DNA from 3 places in the Metabacillus hrfriensis genome. Region 1 is predicted to be linked to each of the others. Evidence: riboswitches for the same ligand, from Rfam matches in the RefSeq annotation. Region 1 holds a riboswitch; each other region holds the start of a gene.
The links. A riboswitch is a leader RNA that binds a small molecule or an ion and turns the genes downstream of it on or off. The one in region 1 is predicted to bind S-adenosylmethionine.
Positions count from the first base shown of each region.

Region 1 (6,899 bases):
ATAAGGATCTGCTTCATGACCAAATTTATCAGCTTTTTCTACTGTTTCTTCAGCAGCTGCAGAACTGGACATTTGACTGGATTATTCCAGACTTTCAGCTAAACACACGCCATAACGTTTGTCAAAATTTGTAAAATATTCAATCGTTTTTGCTGCTATGTCCAATATTAAAAGGCATAAACAACTTTATTGGCAAAGAAAAACAGCAGATCGAATAGCTCGGCTGCTGTTTTTTTAATGAAATTCCTTTTACTTTGTTAATACTTTTTCTCCGAGATTCACATCATCAACTGACGTTACCCGGAAATCTTTTTCTTCCAGCTTCTTAATTATTTTATTCAGCTTTTTCTCAGAAACGTCATGGGAGAGATTGATGATGATTCTTCTTAAATATGTATCGCCATTATCGAGTGTCAGGAGTCCTTCGATGTTCACATCCTTAATCGTTGAGACAAGATCTTTAATCGCGCCTTTATGCTCTTTCGTGCCGACTGTCAGAATATAACCGCCTGTCTTCATTCCAAACGAATCCTCAAGTACATCCATGACATTACCATGCGTAATAATGCCTGAAAATTCCTCTTTATCATTCAGCACAGCTAAAAATGGAAGACGTCTGATGGTAAGGAATGTCTTAAAGAATGAATCCTCTTCATAAACAAAAGCATCCTGATCCTGAATCAGAGCCTCGATCGAATCCTCATCCTTGCCCTCCTTTTCTACATAATGATCCAGGAGATCAACTTTATAGATTAAGCCGGCAAACACTGTGCCATTCTCTCTAAGAACGGGAATGCTCCGATACCCTGACTCCTTCAGCAATTCATAAGCTTCCTTTACCGTGCTTTCCGCCTTACAGTATCTTACATCCTCTTTTTTCACGAAATTGTAGCGAATCTTCATCTTTCCAATCCTCCCTTTTATGCTTATTTATTGTTGAAAATTTACCATAGAAACATCAGAGAGTAAAGAAAATTAAAATGATTTTGAATTTTCTTCTGGCCCTGCTCATTTTCTTGCATCCAGCTTAAGGATTTTAGTGCTGTTAATTATGTTCGATTGGATTCAGATTGTGCTCGCTTTACAAGGTTTTCTCCTCCTTGATTCAAATTGCATAAGTCAAAGTTTATTTTAAATCATTCTGTGCAGCTGATGTCCTATTCGAATCATTCATTCTTGTTCTGCTGACTAAAATCCTTTACTTTCAGAATAAAAAAACCCCCTTCACCATCAAGGTGAAGAGGATTTCCAATTATGCCTGCTGCTCTTCTTTTTCGTAAATTGGCACCCAGCCTTCAGATGTAACGAAAATGCGGACTGCGACAACTTTGCGGTCCTCCTGAAGAGTAAAGTAGTGGCGTATGTTTGGCGGTACGGAGATTAAGTCGCCGGGGTTGAGTTCAACATCAAAAAATGAGCCGTCTTTTCCCTGTATGATGAATATGCCGTGGCCGCTGACGATGAAGCGTACTTCGTCATCTGTGTGATGATGCTCCTGCTGAAAATTTTTCAATAGTTGATCAAGATTCGGCGTGCTCTCAGATAAAGAGATGACATCCTGTGCCTTGTAGCCGCGACGCTCTGAGATGTCTGCGATTTCATCCTTGAATACTTGCAGAATTTCCTCTTTTTGCTCATCAGCAAGACTGTAATTCTCTCTTAAAGCTTCCGGCAGCTTCTCGATATCCCAGTGCTCATAAATGACTTCTTGAGACTCAAGAAAGGCAGCTACCGCCTTTTGATCAGCGATTCTTTCATTTGTTTCCTGTAATCGTATCGTTGCCATTATAATTCCTCCTATTGTTAAGCTCTTAATGTGAGCGATTTAGCTTGTTTTAAAGATAGGACTTTTAAATGATAGGAAAATAGAAATTCACATGCTTCCAGCACTTTTTTGGCTTCGAAAGCATCCTTGCCCCAAACGGTAATGCCATGATTGCGGATCAAAACAGCACCGGAGTTTCCGTTCACATACTTGCCAAAGTCAGCTGCGAGATCCGGTATATGAGCCGCATTTTCAATAATCGGAATATGCCACTCTGCATCTTCTTCCCAAAGACCAAATGCTTTAATGATTTCCTGTCCTTTAAACGTAACGCCGCCGTCATCGCCGTAGAGCTCAGAGATGACATTGTTGTCAACAGTATGGACGTGGAGGCTGCAGCCTGCGTTCGTACGATTATAGATTTCAACATGAAGCAGGGTTTCAGCAGAAGGCTTCAGCTTTGTTTCTTCAAGGGCAGCTCCATTCTGATCGACCAATAGGAAATCTTCATCCGTTTCAATCCGTTTATCCTTACCGCTTGAAGTCACTAAAAACGAGAGCGGCTCTGTTTTTACCTTAATCGCGAGGTTTCCGCTTGTACCTGGAAACCAGTCCCTCTCAGCAAGCTCGCGTTTAACCGCTGCAAGCTCGCGCAAGCGTTGATTTAAAAGACTCATGATACCGCCTCCTGCTTTTTCTTAAGTCTATCTATCACATCAAAGAACGTAGTAAATTCCTGATGCGGAAGGTCTAAAGACTGGCATTTTCCCAGAAGAAAATCTCTTGCAAACACAAAGTCTGCAAGTTTTGCAGCCTCTAAATCCGTAACTGAATCACCAATGACAATGACTTCCTGATCAGGAGCAGCAAGCTTCCTGATTAAACTCGGCTTGCAGCAGCCACAGTCATTGCTGCACTGATCATCACATGAGTTTGGCCATAAGATTTCAATTGCCTGACCGCTGAAATCACCTGCATTGCAGTAAACACGGTCCCTGTCAACCAAGCCATTCAACAATGGGTGAACAAAAAAATCAATGCCTCCGCTTACGATATACAGAGGGATTTCTTCCTCCTCCGTATATTGAACAAATTCACGGAATCCATCGCGAAGCTGAGCCGTAAAAAGCAAGTATTGAATAATATCATATTTCAGCTCTGATGGAATCAGCCGAAACATCTTCTCTACTCCTGCCCGGACAGAAATCCGCTGTCTTAATACATCATCCTTTAAAGCATTCCATTCTGGCGGTGCAAACTTCTTCATGATGGCAATAATGTTGTCATTGTTTGTTATTGTTCCGTCGAAATCACAGATGATAATCGGCTTGCTCATTTGCTCACTTCCACCTGCCCCCAAAGATCCAGCGCGATTCTCAAATCCGCATTTTCATTTGCTTTTTCAGTCAAGGAGATGCCTTGTAATGCCGCATCGATCGCTGCACGGAAAGCTTTTCCGCCTGCAGCAGCGCCGTTTGGATGTCCGTGGACACCTCCGCCTGCGTTAATCACGCTATCTAACCCGAAATCCTGGATTAAGATAGGGACGAGTCCTGGATGAATCCCTGCTGAAGGCACAGGGAATGTTTCCTTCAGGAGCACGTTTTCTTTACAAGCTGCACCTATGGAAAGGGCCGCTTCCCGCTCAAGCGCAACACTTCCATAAGGGGATGGAAACAGAGAAAAATCGGCTCCGCTGTATCTCAGCAATTTTCCGAGTAAAAGAGAATGCGAGATTCCATATAGTGAGGATGATGCCAATGCACCGCTGACAGCTGGATGAGCCATAAGCGGAATGTTGATGTCTTTGTCCTCTGCCAGGCTTTGAAGCACGTCAAGGCCGTAGGCAAAAACATTAAGCAATAGGGCATCTGCTCCAAGCTCTGCCGCACGCTTTGCTTTTTCTTTTAAATCATACGTTTTGCCTGATAAATGAACCGCGTACATCGCCTTATGACCGGTCTCCTCATAAACCTTGTTTAACACTTCTTTTCCGGCAGTAATCCGCTGGTCAAAAGGTGTCAGCGGATTTTCAAAAAGAATTTCATCGTCTTTCACCAAATCAACCCCGCCAAGCACCTGATCTTTAAGCTGATTCTTTAAAAAAGCGAGATCACGTCCGATGACACCTTTAAAAATACTCATAAGCAAAGGTCTGTCATATACACCAAGTTTTTCACGGATGCCGCTGATGCCGAATTTAGGACCTTGAAACTCAGCAAGAATATCTTCTGAAAAATCCAGGTCCTGAAGCTTTACTTCGCCGTCAAGAGACAGTTTTCCAAACACAGTCGCAAGAATCGCCGGCAAATCATGGCTGAAATTTACGCCAGGGTAAAAAATTTTAACGATGCCTTTTTTAACGCGTTTGTTTAAAAAAGCTGAAACCTTATCATCAGCCTCAAATTCTTCTACAGAGATGACCTTCCCTTTGTGCTGCTTCAATTGTATCTGAGTCAGTTCCGGAAGATCCGTCCAGGACCCAACGGTTAACCCAAGGGCAATCCCTTCTGCTTTTTTTTCTAAGTTTTTTTCATCATGGATGAGATAGGTTGCTGTAATGCCGCTCATGTTTGTACCGCCTTCCATAACAGTTTTAGAAATGCGCAAGCGCCAGTTTAGCTCAGGCATGGCAAAACCAGCAGAAAAGTCCGGTTTTGACTTTTTTGTTCTGGCCGAGGAGCTGGACGACTCAGTTTGCCATCAATGCGCAAAATTTTATACATTCTAAATAAATAAAAAAGGCCCCTTTCCGCTAATCGAAAAGAGACCTTATCTGACTTGGCTAAGATCCTTATCTATCAGCGAAATGCTGCAAGATTTAGCACCGTGCTTAAACCTTGGTTTAAGTCGGTTGCCGGGCTTCATCGGGCTAGTCCCTCCACCTGCTCTTGATAAGAATGGCTTATTTATTTTATGTTCTGAATAACCTGAAATTAATTTGGATTATAACATTTTTTCAAAAGACTGTCAACCGCCATTTTAAAATAAATTCAAAGATTTTATCCGTGCTGCTGCTTCTCTCAGTCTTTCTTCTGAGGTTAAAAGTCCTGCCCTTACATAGCCTTCTCCGAATTTCCCAAAACCGACACCCGGCGCCACACAGACATGTGCATGAAGGAGGAGATATTCGGCAAAGGATTCTGACGTATAGCCTTCCGGAACAGGCAGCCAGGCAAAAAACGACCCTGGCGGCGCTTCAACCTGCCAGCCAATTTCGTTAAGAGCAGTTATGAATGCATGGCGTCTGCTTTCATACCGCTCCACCAATTCATCCACACAGCTCTGTGATTCAAGCAGGGCAGCTGCAGCAGCTTCTTGGACAGCACTGAACACACTGACAAACATGTGATCCTGCAGCAGATTAATCGCTTCAATGACACTTTCATTGCCAATCGCAAAGCCAATCCTCCAGCCCGCCATATTATACGTCTTCGAGAGTGTATAGATTTCTATCCCAGTTTCTTTCGCTCCTTCAACTTCCAAAAAGCTGACAGGTTTTTTTCCGTCGAACCCAATGGCGCCATAGGCAAAATCATGAATCACACAAATTTCATTTTCTTTTGCAAACGCGACTGTTTCTTCAAAGAATTCTTTTGAGGCAACAGCACCGGTCGGATTGTTCGGGTAATTCAGAAACATTAGCTTTGCCTGTTTCTTCGCTTCTTCAGAAAGTTGCCCATAATCCGGCAAAAACTGATTATCTTTTACCAGCGGCATAAATTCCATCCTGGCCCGGGCAAGCTCTACCCCAGACCAATAGTCAGGATATCCGGGATCCGGCACGAGAACTAAATCATCCGGGTCCAGTAAACATTGCGGAATTTCAACAAGCCCCGCTTTTCCGCCAAACAAAATGGCCACTTCTTTGTCAGCATTAAGTGTTACACCATACTCCCGCTTGTAAAATTCCGCAATTGCTTCTTTAAGAAATTTCTGTCCGCGGAACGGGGAATATTTGTGATAGTCCGGATTTTCCGCTGCCTCCTGAAGAGCCTTAACAATGTGGGGCGGTGTCGGCTGATCAGGATTCCCCTGTCCAAGATTAATAACGTCATGTCCCGCTTCGATACTTGCATTCACTCTTGCTACGAGACTTGCAAAAAACTGCTTTGGAAGCTTATTTAATAACTGTGATTGATTGAAGTTTTTCATGTTTTACACCTTCTCAAAAAATTCTTGAAATTCTAGTGAAAAATCATATATTGTTAGAGTCAGCTTGTAAAGAAAAATTTTCGAGGCGGAGATGAAGATTGATGAATCCAAAAGTGGCATGCCTGCAAATAGACCTTGTTTTTGGTGACCCTGAAGCAAATATTGAAACGGTAAAAAAAGAAATAGAAAAAATAGCAGCATCTGAAAAACCTGACGTAATTGTTCTGCCTGAACTGTGGACAACAGGCTATGATCTTACTAGGCTCGACGAGATCGCAGACCCAAACGGCAGCAAAACAATCGCTCTGGTCAGCAGTCTGGCTAAAACATATGAAGTTAATATTGTGGCAGGTTCTGTTGCGAAAAAAACAGAGGCAGGCGTCACGAACACAATGTATGTTTTTAATCGCCAAGGCGAGCTTAACCATGAATACAGCAAGCTGCATCTTTTCAAACTGATGGATGAGCACCTTTATCTAAACGGCGGAACCGAAAAAGGCCTGTTTCAGCTTGACGGTCTGCAAAGTGCCGGAGTGATTTGCTATGACATTCGATTCCCTGAATGGATCCGCGTTCATACAGCACAAGGAGCAGAAATCCTTTACGTTGTGGCAGAATGGCCGCTCCCAAGACTGCATCACTGGAGATCCATGCTGATCAGCCGTGCAATTGAAAATCAATGTTTTGTTGTAGCCTGCAACCGCTCAGGCAGTGATCCGAATAATGAATTCGCCGGTCACTCGATGATAATCGATCCGTGGGGAGAAATTTTAGCTGAAGCCGGGACAGAGCAAACCTCGCTTACGGCAGTCCTTCAGATGGAGAAAGTTAAAGAAATCAGGAAACAAATTCCTATTTTCAAAGACAGACTTCCTGATTTTTACTCTTAAAAAAAGTATTGACAGTTTTTCGTCATACCTGTTAACATTCAGAACAAGTGATAAATTCCAAATTGTGCGAATACATTTTTTTATCACCA
Region 1 is NZ_CP126116.1:1,824,334-1,831,232, reverse strand. Features, by position in the region: gene cbpA (cyclic di-AMP binding protein CbpA) at 250-903, opposite strand; gene QLQ22_RS09035 (1,2-dihydroxy-3-keto-5-methylthiopentene dioxygenase) at 1,253-1,786, opposite strand; gene QLQ22_RS09030 (methylthioribulose 1-phosphate dehydratase) at 1,804-2,442, opposite strand; gene QLQ22_RS09025 (2-hydroxy-3-keto-5-methylthiopentenyl-1-phosphate phosphatase) at 2,439-3,101, opposite strand; gene mtnW (2,3-diketo-5-methylthiopentyl-1-phosphate enolase) at 3,098-4,336, opposite strand; SAM riboswitch class I at 4,557-4,666, opposite strand; gene QLQ22_RS09015 (pyridoxal phosphate-dependent aminotransferase) at 4,748-5,920, opposite strand; gene QLQ22_RS09010 (carbon-nitrogen family hydrolase) at 6,022-6,810, shown strand.

Region 2 (6,899 bases), 1.6 Mb from region 1:
AGAGCCGGGTGCCGGATCAGGAAGAATCTATATTCCTTTTCTTCAGGATGGGCTGAAAATAGAAGGAATCGATCAATCGCAAGATATGCTCGAGTCATGCAGAAAGCGCTGCGAGGAGAGGGGGCTGTCTCCAGTCCTGCAGAAAATGGGGATGAGCGAAATGAAACTCCCCCGCACCTTTGAGGCGATTATCATTCCAGCGGGGACTTTTTTGCTGATTGAAGACAGAAAGCAATCCATTTTGACGCTTAAGAACTTTTACGATCATCTGGCTGCAGGCGGCCGGCTGATTCTTGATTTGTATCTTCAGCCTGATACAGCTCTAAATGAGGTCAAGACGAAAACTTGGGTTACACCCGAACAGAATGTTATTACAATGGAATCAAAGCGGGTGGAAGTGAATTACCTTGAGCAGTATTCGGTAAGCTATTTGAAATATGAAAAGTGGCAGGAAGGCAAGCTGATAGACACTGAACTGCAGAGGTTTGCGATGAGATGGTACGGTGTACGTGAATTTAAATTGGTTTTAGAGCGGCTTGGGTTTATTGACATTGTGATATCAGCCGATTATACATATGGAAAAGAGCCCGTGCACGCGGAGCAAACCATTACGTTTGAAGCAAGAAGACCAGAAGGCACATACTCATGAAGAGTATGTGCTTTCTAGTTTCGCTTTTCTTTTTTCTTCCACAAGCGGCATCACTTCTGTTGAGAATCGTTCCATTTCCTCGAGCTGCGGAGAGAATTGCAGCAGAAGCAAGTCGAGCCCGGCATCTTCATACTGAATAATCTTTTCTGCAATCTGCTCAGGCGTTCCGATTAGATTCGGTCGCAATCCTCGATTGGAGACAGAGTAATCATAAAGCTCGAGCTTTTGTTCAAGCTGGGATTTTGTTGTGAAATCTTTATATCCCGCATAAGCTGAAGATTCCTTAATATCCGTGATTCTTGCAAGCTCCGCCTGAACCTCATCATCCGTATCTCTGCACACAATGTAAGCAGCCATTCCAAAGGATTGAAACGGTTTGCCTTCAGCAGATGCTCTTAACTTCTTCATCTCATCAATCTTGCTTCTGATTTCATCAACCGTTCCGCCGTGCATTACATAGGCATCACAATGCCTCGCAATGGTTTCTTTTCCGCGGGGGCTTTCGCCGCCTGCATAAAGAATCGGATTCGGCTTTTGTACAGGCTTTGGATGGAGATGTGTTTGGCTGAACTGATAGAAATTGCCTTGATAGGTGAAGGTTTCTTTTTCCCACAGCCCTTTTAATACTTGGATGAATTCTTCTGTCCGGTCATATCTTGCATCATGCTCAGTAAAAATTCCGCCATATTGCCGCGCTTCTTCTTCCCACCAGGCCGATACGACGTTTAAGGTGAATCTGCCATTGCTGATGTGATCGATGTTTGCTGCCATTTTTGCTGTAACCGCGGGATTATGAAAACCGGGTCTTACTGCGGTCATGATTTCAATCTTATCTGTCACGGCTGCAAGTGCGGCTGCTGTGGTCCATGCTTCGAGGGAATCGTGCTCAGGTCCTTTAATATCATTTAAGTAAAGCTCGGCAATCAAGGTTGTATCATAACCCCATTTTTCCGCCTTTTGAATGACCTCTTTTGCATATGCGTAGGTCGGGGGCATATTCTCATTTTCCACATTCCGGAGCCATCCGCCGAAGATCGGCAGCCAAAATCCGTATTTCATCAATAAAACACTCCTCTCTCCGCATAAAAAAGCCTCTCTTGTGTAAGAAGAGAGGCAGAATCTGCTGTTTTCAGTTCCATCTCATCTGTCAAACATAACGTTTGCTGGAATTGGCACGGTTTCTGTATAGATCCGTTGCCGAGGCTTCAAAGGGCCATGTCCCTCCACCTCTCTTGATAAGAAAGCATATGAAATTAGTTGTATCATAAATAAAATTGTTTAATCTGTCAATTCTAAAAATTCAGCCGAGCTTTTCTTGCAGGAATTCAGTTACTTGCTCTGGTGATTTTGCATTAGCGCTGTGAAGATGCCCGAGTTTTTCACCGTTTTTGAAGATCAGAATGCTTGGGATGCCCATTACCTGATAAGTTTCTGCAAGTTCAGGGAACTCATCCTTATTGATTTCGTACCAATCATATTTAGAATAAGCCCCAATGATTTCATCAATAAACATATTCATTCTTGTACAGTCAGGGCACCAGTCTGCGAAAAATTTGATCAGCACCTCTTGATCTTGGGTAATTAACTCTTGAAACTGTTCTTTGGATGTAATTTGCTTCATGATCATGCCTCCTTGCTTTTATTTTAATACATAATGAGGATTTTGCATTCACGAATTGCTTATGCAGGCCAAAATAAACTTTGTAAAGAGCTCTGGTCACTGAATGCGCAGTGCTGGATAAAAAGGATGATATGGAGTTTTGGCAGATAGCGAATGCCTCTGTTAGGATGTACAAAAAAACCTGGGTGGATCCTGGAAACAGGTCGAGAGCGATTTTAGAGGAATTAAAGAGCCAGTATGAGTCTCCAAAACAGTTGGAAAGCCGAATTAGGGCAAACAAAGATCGTGTATGAGTCCTCAAAAGAGCTGGAAATCCGATTTAGAGGAATCAAAGGGCCTGTATGAGTCTCCAAAACAGTTGGAAAGCCGAATTAGGGGAAATAAAGATCGTGTATGAGTCCTCAAAAGAGCTGGAAATCGGATTTAGAGGAATCAAAGGGCTGGTATGAGTCTCCAAAACAGTTGGAAAGCCGAATTAGGGGAAACAAAGATCATGTTTGAGTCCTCAAAAGAGCTGGAAATCCGATTTAGTGGAATCAAAGAACCAGTATGAGTCCTCAAAAGAGCTGGAAATCGGATTTAGAGGAATCAAAGAGCCTGTATAAGTCTCCAAAACAGTTGGAAAGCCGAATTAGGGGAAACAAAGATCGTGTTTGAGTCCTCAAAAGAGCTGGAAATCCGATTTAGTGGAATCAAAGAACCAGTATGAGTCCTCAAAAGAGCTGGAAATCGGATTTAGAGGAATCAAAGAGCCTGTATAAGTCTCCAAAACAGTTGGAAAGCCGAATTAGGGGAAACAAAGATCGTGTTTGAGTCCTCAAAAGAGCTGGAAATCCGATTTAGAGGAATCAAAGGGCTGGTATGAGTCTCCAAAACGTGTGTAAAGTCATTTTAGAGGAATCAAAGAACCAGTATGAGTCCTCAAAAGAGCTGGAAATCGGATTTAGAGGAATCAAAGGGCTGGTATGAGTCTCCAAAACAGTTGGAAAGCCGAATTAGGGGAAACAAAGATCATGTTTGAGTCCTCAAAAGAGCTGGAAATCGGATTTAGAGGAATCAAAGGGCCTGTATGAGTCTCCAAAACGTGTGTAAAGTCATTGTAGAGGAATCAAAGAACCAGTATGAGTCCTCAAAAGAGCTGGAAATCGGATTAGAGGAATCAAAGGGCTGGTATGAGTCTCCAAAACGTGTGTAAAGTCTTTTTTGAGGAATCAAAGAACCAGTATGAGTCCTCAAAAAAGCTGGAAATCCGATTTAGAGGAATCAAAGAGCCAGTATGAGTCTCCAAAACGTGTGTAAAAACTTTTTAGAGGAATCAAAGAACCAGTATGAGTCCTCAAAAAAGCTGGAAATCGAATTTAGAGGAATCAAAGAGCCAGTATGAGTCTCCAAAACAGCAGAAAAGCCGAAGTTGGGTAATCATAGAACCTGAATGAAGCCTCATAACAAGCTCAAAAACCAGAGTCACCAATAACAGCACAAATAGCTAAAATAGGATAATCAAAAGCGGACGGAAAAAGGCGTGTCACTCGAATGTTATAAAGAATTGCATGATGGCTATAACAATTTGATTTGAAAATGATAATATAGAAGAGATGAACTTTCTTTAGGGGGATATCCACATGAAAATTAAAGTCGGATTATTATACGGCGGCAAGTCAGCAGAGCATCAGGTTTCATTGCAGACCGCACTTGCTGTAATAAAAGCTTTAGATACAAACAAATTTGATATACATCCAATCTACATTTCAGATAAAGGTGAATGGATCCGCGGTGCAAAATTGCAGGAGCCTGCTGCAAACGTTGCTGCTCTTCAGTTTAAAGAAGGCGGCACAGCTGTATCGCCGGTTGCTTTGAATCAGGATCTCTTTCCTTCAAAGACGGACAATGAGCATGAGCAAATCGATGTAGTGTTCCCTCTTCTGCATGGACCAAACGGTGAAGACGGAACGGTTCAGGGAATGCTTGAATTGCTGAATATTCCTTATGTAGGGAATGGCGTTCTTGCTTCTGCAGCCGGCATGGATAAAGTGATTATGAAAAACCTGTTTGCACAGGCCGGACTTGAGCAGGCTAAATACGTTTCATTCATTAAGAATGACTGGAAGAAATCTCCGGAGAAAGCTTACGAGACAGTTGAGCAGGAGCTTGGCTACCCTTGCTTTGTAAAACCGGCAAATCTTGGATCAAGTGTCGGCATCAGCAAATGCAAAGACCGCGAATCCCTTGTAAAAGCTTTTGATGAAGCATTCAATTATGACCGCAAGATTATTATTGAAGAAGGCATTATCGGCCGTGAAATTGAAATCGGCGTTATTGGAAACGATGAACCAATCTGCTCTGCAGTCGGAGAAGTTGCACCTAAAAAAGAATTTTACGACTATAATTCGAAATACCTTGATGGCGATACAGATATGATGATTCCGGCACAAGTTACAGAGGAAGAATATGCTCTGATCAAAGATTTAGCTATTAAATCATTTAAGGCCATTGACGGATCAGGCCTTGTACGTGCAGATTTCTTTTTAACAGAAGACGGAAGAGCCTTGATCAATGAAGTGAACACGATGCCTGGATTTACTCCGTACAGCATGTTCCCGCTGCTTTGGAAGCATGCAGGTGTTGAGTACCCTGAGCTTATCGAGAAATTAGTTGAGCTGGCGCTTGAGCGCCACGAAGGAAAACAGCAAATTAAACATACGTTTTAAGAAAGCATGGAAACACTATTCTTAAGAATAGTGTTTCTTGGTCTACATATTGATCATTAATCATGGAATTGAAAGGAGCTAAACAAAATGATACGACGTTCGTTATTGGACATTCAAACGATGGCAGGCGGCTCAGGATTATCTGCAGAAAAAGAGAATGAGTTCATTCATGGAATTACAACGGATTCGAGGAAGATTGAAGCCCGAACCCTATTCATCCCGATTGTCGGCGAAAATTTTGACGGGCACGAGTTTGCCGGAAAAGCGCTCGAAGAAGGTGCTGCTGCGACTTTATGGGACCGCAATAAACCGAATCCTCCGTCTGGTGCTGTTATATTAGTTGATGATACGTTAAAAGCATTGCAGCAGTTGGCGAGCAGCTATTTAGAGCAGCTTCAGCTTAAGGTAATCGGTGTAACTGGAAGCAATGGAAAAACTACCACAAAAGATATGGTGGCTTCGCTGCTTTCCACAACCTACCGTGTACATAAAACCAAAGGGAATTTTAACAATCATATCGGATTGCCGCTTACGATCCTCAGTATGAAAGAGGATACAGAGGTAGCTGTACTCGAAATGGGCATGAGCGGCAGGGGTGAAATCGAACTCCTTTCAAATCTTGCAAAGCCTGATGCTGCGATCATAACGAATATCGGCGAATCCCATTTAATGAATCTGGGATCAAGGGAAGGCATAGCAGAAGCAAAGCTTGAAATTGTCAGCGGGCTAAAGCCTGATGGCGTCCTTATCTATGACGGAGAGGAACCGCTGCTTACAGAAAGGGTTCAAGCTTATTCGTATAAAACGATTTCATTTGGCGGGTCTGAACGGAATGCTTATTCACCTTCTGAGATTCAGCAAACAGAAAACGGCACATTCTTTAAAATCAGCGGGCGTGAAGAGAAGTTATTTTTACCTGTGCTCGGAAAACATAATGTTAACAATGCGCTCGCAGCCATCGCTGCAGCAGAATTCTTAGGTGTGCCGCAAGAGAAAATCAGTGAAGGATTAAAAACAATCCAAATGACGGGCATGCGTCTCGAATTAACAAAAACAAAAGAGAATCTTGCTGTTATTAATGATGCATATAATGCAAGTCCGACTTCAATGAAGGCAGCCATCAGGCTTGCCTGTGACATGCAGGGATACAATCAAAAAATTCTTGTGCTGGGAGACATTCTTGAACTTGGCGATGAGATGCAGGTGAAGTTTCATCAAGAGGTAGGAGAATCGATCGATTCAAAAGAGATTCATCATCTCTTCACGTTCGGAAAACTCGGTGCGGAAATTGCGGCAGGTGCCCGTAAAAAAATGGATCCGGCCCTAATTCACGTCTATCAAGATAAACAAGAGCTTATTAATCAATTAAAACAGACGGCAAAGTCCGGGGATCTCGTATTAGTAAAAGCTTCACGGGGCATGAAGCTTGAGGAAGTCGTTCATGCGCTTCTTTAAGAGAGAAATCGCATGAACAAAACGACAGAAGGACGCCTTAAACAAAGTGGCATTAAAAACTGCAGAAAAAATCAGAACAAAATGCGGAAGCAGCTGTTTTTTAAAAATACAAAATTATCTTATGTCCTGAAACGCATGATGAAAAGATTGAATCAAACCATTGCTGCAGAATAAAAAGAGCCCTTATATTCATTAAAAAATAAATGGTGCAATCACTAAAACAACTAATCCGATTCCCGCTGAATAAGGGGTTAATTCGCTCAATACTTCTACTGCACTATCTTTTAAGACTGTCATGATGAACGCTCCTTTTTGTTTTGAAATATAGTAACCCAGGGTACTTTATAAATACCCAGGGTTTTTTTGTTTAAAACAACAGCTGGCACAGTATTACAAAATTGATGTTTGGGAGAGAGCGACATGAAGGGATGTCTATGTATTCACGGATTTACCGGTGCCCCGTATG
Region 2 is NZ_CP126116.1:226,635-233,533, forward strand. Features, by position in the region: gene QLQ22_RS01275 (class I SAM-dependent methyltransferase) at 1-649, shown strand, start outside; gene QLQ22_RS01280 (LLM class flavin-dependent oxidoreductase) at 644-1,708, opposite strand; SAM riboswitch class I at 1,787-1,891, opposite strand; gene QLQ22_RS01285 (thioredoxin family protein) at 1,950-2,270, opposite strand; gene QLQ22_RS01290 (D-alanine--D-alanine ligase) at 3,893-4,978, shown strand; gene QLQ22_RS01295 (UDP-N-acetylmuramoyl-tripeptide--D-alanyl-D-alanine ligase) at 5,066-6,433, shown strand; gene QLQ22_RS01300 (hypothetical protein) at 6,446-6,607, shown strand; gene QLQ22_RS01305 (alpha/beta hydrolase) at 6,854-6,899, shown strand, end outside.
Region 2: it holds a riboswitch for S-adenosylmethionine, as region 1 does, so the genes downstream of both, QLQ22_RS01280 (LLM class flavin-dependent oxidoreductase) here and mtnW (2,3-diketo-5-methylthiopentyl-1-phosphate enolase) in region 1, are expected to answer to the same signal.

Region 3 (6,899 bases), 2.5 Mb from region 1:
GGGTTATTCGCAAGAGCTCTTGCAATACCGACACGCTGTTTTTGTCCTCCGCTCAGCTGGGATGGATATGCATCTTCCCGCCCTTCCAGCCCTACAAGCTTAATCAGCTCTTCCACTCGTTTCACCCGCTGCTCTTTTTTCACTCCGGCAATTTCTAATGGAAACGAAATATTTTCCCGGACCGACCTTGACCAAAGGAGATTAAAATGCTGAAAGATCATGCTTATTTCGTGTCTTGCCGTTCTCAGTTCATCTCCGCGGATTTTATCGATCTCTCTTCCCGCTACTTGAATGGAACCGCCTGTAGGCTTTTCAAGTCCGTTCAGCAATCTGATCAGTGAGCTTTTTCCTGCTCCGCTATAACCGATAATTCCGAAAATTTCACCTTGATTTATGTTCAAGTCAACTGAATCAACCGCGGTAACATTTCCGCTTTTTGATTGAAAGACTTTTTTGACATCTTTTAACGTAATCATGAATTCACCTTCTTCCAAAATTCCACTCACTATCATTTTGCACGAATTACGTCAGGTTCATTTTTTTTATTAAGAAAAGCGGAACCACTTGTTCCCCTTAAACTTTTAAGAAAACAAAAATGCCTTTCTGCATAAATGAGCAGAAAGGCATATCTATAGAAGAACCTTTCTCTCATCTTTCAAAACTGAATAACAGCTTTGAGTGAATTGGCACCTTTTCAATAAAATTGACGGTTGCCGGGCTTCGCAGGGCACTTTCCCTCCACCTCTCTGGATAAGAGACTTACAATTTATTTAATTAGTTTACGTTTAAATTCAGTGAGTTAGTAGTACGAGTGTGATTTTATCATGTGCCAAAAGACCGTGTCAACCAAAAAGTTTTTTATTAATTCGAAAAGACGGATGATTCAATTAATGATTTCACACCCGTTGCTTGTTCAATTGCCTGTTCAAGATCCTCCAGAAGGTCATCTATATGTTCAATCCCAACAGACAATCGAATTAAGTCTTCAGTTACTCCTGATTTTTTCAGGCCTTCTGCATCCAGCTGCTGATGTGTAGTGCTGGCAGGATGAATGATCAGGCTTTTGGCATCTCCGACATTTGCTGCATGCGACCATAGGTTAACAGAATTAATCACCTTTGCGCCTGCTGCACGGCCGCCATCAATGCCGAACACTACAACCGCGCCTGCCCCTTTAGCTAAATATTTATCTGCCAGGGCCTTGTCAGGGTGCTGTTCATCTTCAGGGTACAGCACCCATTTAACTGCAGGATGCTCATTTAAATACTCAACCACTTTTCTCGTATTAAAAATATGCTCTTTCATTCTTACATGAAGTGTTTCCACTCCAAGAGCAAATTGAAATGCATTAAAAGGACTGATAGCAGGCCCTAAATCCCTGAGGAGCTGAACGCGGGCTTTTACAATAAAGGCTGCCTCCGGCAATGCTTCTGCATATACAAGATTGTGATAGCTTGGATCTGGAGTAGTAAAGCCCGGAAACTTATCGCTGTTCCAATCAAACTTCCCTCCGTCTACGATAATTCCTCCGAGGGTCGTGCCGTTTCCAAGCAGCCATTTGGTGGCCGAATGAATGACAATATCTGCTCCGTGTTCGATTGGCCTGCATAAATAAGGAGTTGCAAAAGTGTTATCAATAATTAATGGGATACCTGCTTCATGAGCAATTTTTGACACTGCCTCTAAATCAAGAACCTGCAGACTTGGATTGCCAATCGTTTCTGCAAAAATGGCCTTTGTTTTAGGTGTGATGGCATCCCTGAAATTCTCAGGATCATCCGCATTTACAAACTTAGTCTGTATCCCGTACTTAGGCAAAGTGGTTTGAAAGAGATTGTAGGTCCCCCCGTATAGGCTTGAGGCAGAGACAATCTCATCCCCTGTTCCGGCAATATTTAATATGGAAAGCGTTATCGCAGCCATGCCGCTTGCCACAGCAAGACTTCCTACTCCCCCTTCTAGCTGGGCAACTCTTTCTTCGAAAACCGTTGAGGTAGGATTATGTATCCGGGTATAAATGTAACCCTGCTCTTTTAAAGCAAATAAATCCGATGCATGCTCCGTATCATTAAAAACATAGGCGTTAGACTGATAAATTGGCACAGCCCGTGCTCCTGTTGCAGGATCCTTCTGCAAACCCCCATGTACATTTAACGTCTCAAGCCGATACTTATTTTGTCCCATATTCCCATCTCCTTTTTCATTTTTCCATATAAAAAACCCCTTCAAAGAAGAGGCGGAATCACCATAACTCTTCTTATCTTCCAGAGCATTCTACCCTGCTCTGATGGAATTGGCACCGTGTTGCAATAACCGGTTGCCGGGCTTCACAGGGCCAAGTCCCTCCACCTCTCTTGATAAGATTAAACTTATTGAATCTAAATGAATTGTAACACCGCTTCATTTACACAGTCAATTAATAGTTTGAATTTTTAGATTATTATTTAGACAAGTGAATAATGGATTCAAGCCTTAGTACATTGCGAAATGATCCTTTTACTTCAATCGCTCCTAGCTTTGAGAGCTGAAGAAGTCTGATTGGTGAGTGAAAACAGTCAAGAAGATGATTTTCATCACCTGAAACCAGTACATGTGCTGAAAGATTGTCATTGTCGCTGCTTAAACAACAAGCCCCCTTTTTTAAAACAAGCAGGATGGGTTTTTGTTTTGAACTGGTTATCCGTATTCTTAATTCTTCGTTTGGAAGCAGCGGCTGAATAAAATAAGACGCATTCATTTTTTCTACAAACGAAAATAAGTCCATTTCTTTTTTTCTCCCCATTTCTTTCCTATCAGATCATAACGTATTAATTCGTTTTAATACGACTCATCACCTTTATGAAAAGTTCGACACTTTATTGGACTTGGAGAGACAAAATAATCGTTTTTTCTATTTCCCAAGAAATATGTCAAATGCCGCCCTGCTCAGGCGGCATATTCTTTCAATATTTGATAAATATATTCAACAGAATGAAAGGCATATTTCTTGTGGGTAACCGCTCCATTTTCAAATATAAGCAAGCAGGGAACACTTTCAATTCCCCACTCTTCCGCTTGCTTAGGCAGGAAATTTAAGTTTGCCGTATGAATCGCTAAAGCTGGGAGCAGCTCTTCAACAACAGACAGCATTTTTTTTGCAAGCTGACACGTTCCGCAAAATGGAGTGTATAGATAAAGGATGCCAAATTCTTTTTCAGCAAACATATCTAATTGTTCTTCTTTTATTTCAATCATTGCTTTTCATGAGACTCCCTTTATTTTATAAGTATTTCGCCTGAACATCGATATTTGCACTTAAAAGCACAGCAGCAACATGCTGATCAGGTGCAGTCGCAACTTCACGGTACATTCTATCTATAAATATATGAGCAGCTTCGGGCAGTTCCCGCTTGAATTGTTTTCTGAGGCGATCCCCTGATTCATCAGAATCTACAAGCACATATACGTCTCTATAAAACAGAGCATCAATCATTTCATCTAATCGAGTAAGGCTTATTGTTCCATTTGTACAGATAATTTCTACAGGTTCATTGACAACATTAAGAACCTTTCGTTTGTCAGATGTTCCTTCAACTATTATGACCTTTTCAACCTCAATTGCAGACATCGCCATCACCTATTCAGTTAAAGTATGTGTTATCTTATAACCTATTCGAATTGCATGAGGTTGTTTCTTAAAATAATTGAACAAAAATGGCAGTGGAACATTCCACTGCCATTCGATTAGCACCAGCCGTTTTCTTCGTCACAATCTACATACTTTTCATCTTGTTTTGATAAAACGTCTGCATCCTGGAAAAAGGAATGGTTTTCTTCTTCATATCCATTTTTCAATGAAACCTGATTTCCATTTTGACCAAAAGACATTGTGCCAATTTGCTCTTTTTCAAAAAACAAGTTCATTTGACCTTCTGAAAAGCGTCCTGTTACCCGGTCTGTAATATCTAAGCGCTTCTTTTCAAATGACATCCTGGAACACCCTCCTTTTTATAGCTTAGGGTGTCCTGAGTTGATGCCCTTTATCAGTCTTCATTTGTCATTTCTACATATTGTTCAGCAGTCATTAAGCTGTCAACATCACTTACATTGCTTGGCTCGATAACAATCATCCATGCTTTTTCGTATGGAGATTCGTTTACAAATTCTGGGCTGTCATCAAGATCCTCATTGATTTCAACAACTTTTCCGCTGATTGGCGCATAAAGCTCTGAAACCGTTTTTACTGATTCAACGCTTCCGAAAGGCTCGTCTGCTTTAATTTCATCTCCAACTTCAGGAAGCTCAACAAATACAATATCCCCAAGTTCTGATTGAGCAAAATCAGTAATGCCGATACGTACTTTTTCGCCTTCAACTTTAACCCATTCGTGCTCTTCAGAATAGCGAAGTTCTTTTGGTGTGTTCATTTTTATTACCTCCAAGTTTTATCTTGTTTATTTGTAAAAAGACTGAAGTTAAAGTCTTCTACTACTTTGCCCATGCTGCTTCGAATTGATCTTCATTAAAGCCGACGGTAACTTTCTTGCCGTCTGTTGTTAATGGCCGTTTGATAAGCATGCCGTCTGATGCCAGAATCTCAAGCAGTTCTTCATCAGATAAAGAAGCAACCTTCTCTTTCATGCCTAATTCGCGGTATTTTTGACCGCTGGTATTGAAAAACTTTTTTACTTCTAACCCGCTGTTATCAAGCATCTTTTTTAATTCTTCTTTTGTCGGTGGATTTTCGACAATATGTACATCTTCTACCTGCAAATTGTGATCTTCAAACCACTTTTTTGCTTTTCGGCATGTACCGCATTTTGGATACCAATAAAACGTAAGAGCCACTCTTCTCACCACCTGCAACCGTAATTGAACAAGATTATTTTACCACAATCAATTGGACAATCATAATCCCAAGTTTCTATTGTGTAAAAATCAGTTTCCTAAAAGAAATAAGACCTTTTCCATTACGGAAAAGGTCCATTTCTTACACTTTGCTTAAGCGCGGTAACCATTTTCTTCAATTAGTGCAGCTGCAATTTCACGTTTTTTGGCAATCACGTTGATCGGAGTGTGACGAGTGAATTTTCTGAGTGCCGAAATCATCATGCGAAGTGTATCGCCCTGTTCAATCGCAACTAATGATTCCTTCGCGTGTGCTTCAATCTCATTAAATGCTTCCTGGCAGTACACTTGAGTATAAAGGAGCTTTTGAGCGCTCTTTGCTTCTCCAGCTTTGCTGATTGCTTTTTCAGTACGCAGAATCGCTGATTCCATAGCATAAATGCTGCTTACGATATCTGCAATGTTCACTAATACCTCTTGTTCCTTCTGCAATGCCTGGCCGTACTTTTGTGCAGCAAGTCCAGCAATCATCAAGCCGATTTTTTTAGCATTTTTCAATAAATGTTTTTCTTGTTCCAGAACGCCTTCACCAACTTCTTCAGGCATGAGCATCATTAATTCTTCCTGCAGAGCCTGAGCCTTTTGCAGCAATGGCAATTCACCTTTCATTGCTTTGCGCAAATATGTTCCAGGCACTAATAGGCGGTTAATTTCATTTGTCCCTTCGAAAATGCGGTTTATACGGGAATCACGGTACGCTCTTTCCACTTCGTACTCTGCCATAAAACCATATCCGCCATGGATTTGAACGCCTTCATCTACTACATAATCAAGCGTCTCAGATCCTAATACTTTATTTAATGAACATTCAATTGCATATTCAGCAATGGATGCAGCAACTTCTTTGCCGTCTTTCACTTCTTCAGGCGACAGACGGCTCATGCGGTCTTCAAACAACCCTACAGTACGGTATACAGAACTCTCCATTGCATAGGTTTTAGAAGCCATGTTAGCCAGTTTTTCCTGAATCAGCGAGAAGCTGCTGATTGGCGTTTTAAATTGCTGGCGCTGATTTGCATATTGAACAGAGACATCGATAATGCGTTTTGATCCGCCGATTGTTCCCACAGCTAATTTATATCTTCCGATGTTAAGGATGTTGAATGCGATAACATGGCCTTTTCCAAGGTCTCCTAATAGATTTTCCTTTGGAACCAATGCATCCTCAAGAATAAGAGTTCTAGTTGAAGAGCCTTTGATTCCCATTTTCTTTTCTTCCGGACCTGTTGATACTCCAGGATATTTTTTTTCGACGATGAAAGCCGAGAAGTGCTCGCCGTCAACTTTTGCATAGACTACAAAAACATCAGCAAAACCTGAGTTTGTAATCCATTGCTTTTCTCCATTCAGTACATAGTGTGTGCCTTCAGCATTCAATCTTGCAGTTGCTCTTGCACCCAATGCGTCTGATCCGGAACCCGGCTCAGTTAATGCGTAAGCTGCAATACGCTGGCCTGTTGCAAGGTCTGGCAGATATTGCTGTTTTTGTTCTTCGTTGCCGAAGAGCACAATTGGAAGCGACCCGATTCCTACATGTGCGCCGTAGGATAAGGAAAAACTGCCTGCACGTGCAAATTTTTCTGTGATCAAAGCTGAACTGATTTTGTCTAGTCCAAGGCCGCCGTATTCTTCAGGAACATCAGCTCCAAGCAGACCCAGCCCGCCTGCTTGCTTAAGCAGCTTCACAGATTTATCAAATTGATGATTCTCAATATCTTCTAAGTGCGGCAAAACATCATTTACGACAAAATCCTCTGTCGTTTTAGCAATCATTTTATGTTCATCTGTAAAATCCTCAGGAGTAAATACACTTTCAAAAGTCACATCATCTAGTAAAAAGCTACCGCCTTTGATTACATTTTCAGTCGTTTTAGACATGTTTGGTTCCCCCGTTTACTAAAGTTTTATTTCAAACCAGCTCGAACACTCCTGCAGCGCCCATTCCGCCGCCGATGCACATTGTAACAACTCCAAATTGTTCCTTGCGCCGCTTCATTTCATGAATAAGGGAC
Region 3 is NZ_CP126116.1:4,387,396-4,394,294, forward strand. Features, by position in the region: gene QLQ22_RS21815 (methionine ABC transporter ATP-binding protein) at 1-476, opposite strand, end outside; SAM riboswitch class I at 646-757, opposite strand; gene QLQ22_RS21820 (O-acetylhomoserine aminocarboxypropyltransferase/cysteine synthase family protein) at 862-2,184, opposite strand; SAM riboswitch class I at 2,255-2,364, opposite strand; gene QLQ22_RS21825 (SCP2 sterol-binding domain-containing protein) at 2,441-2,764, opposite strand; gene QLQ22_RS21830 (thioredoxin family protein) at 2,926-3,234, opposite strand; gene QLQ22_RS21835 (toprim domain-containing protein) at 3,260-3,607, opposite strand; gene QLQ22_RS21840 (YusG family protein) at 3,724-3,969, opposite strand; gene gcvH (glycine cleavage system protein GcvH) at 4,023-4,406, opposite strand; gene QLQ22_RS21850 (arsenate reductase family protein) at 4,468-4,827, opposite strand; gene QLQ22_RS21855 (acyl-CoA dehydrogenase FadE) at 4,981-6,765, opposite strand; gene QLQ22_RS21860 (acetyl-CoA C-acetyltransferase) at 6,797-6,899, opposite strand, start outside.
Region 3: it holds a riboswitch for S-adenosylmethionine, as region 1 does, so the genes downstream of both, QLQ22_RS21820 (O-acetylhomoserine aminocarboxypropyltransferase/cysteine synthase family protein) here and mtnW (2,3-diketo-5-methylthiopentyl-1-phosphate enolase) in region 1, are expected to answer to the same signal.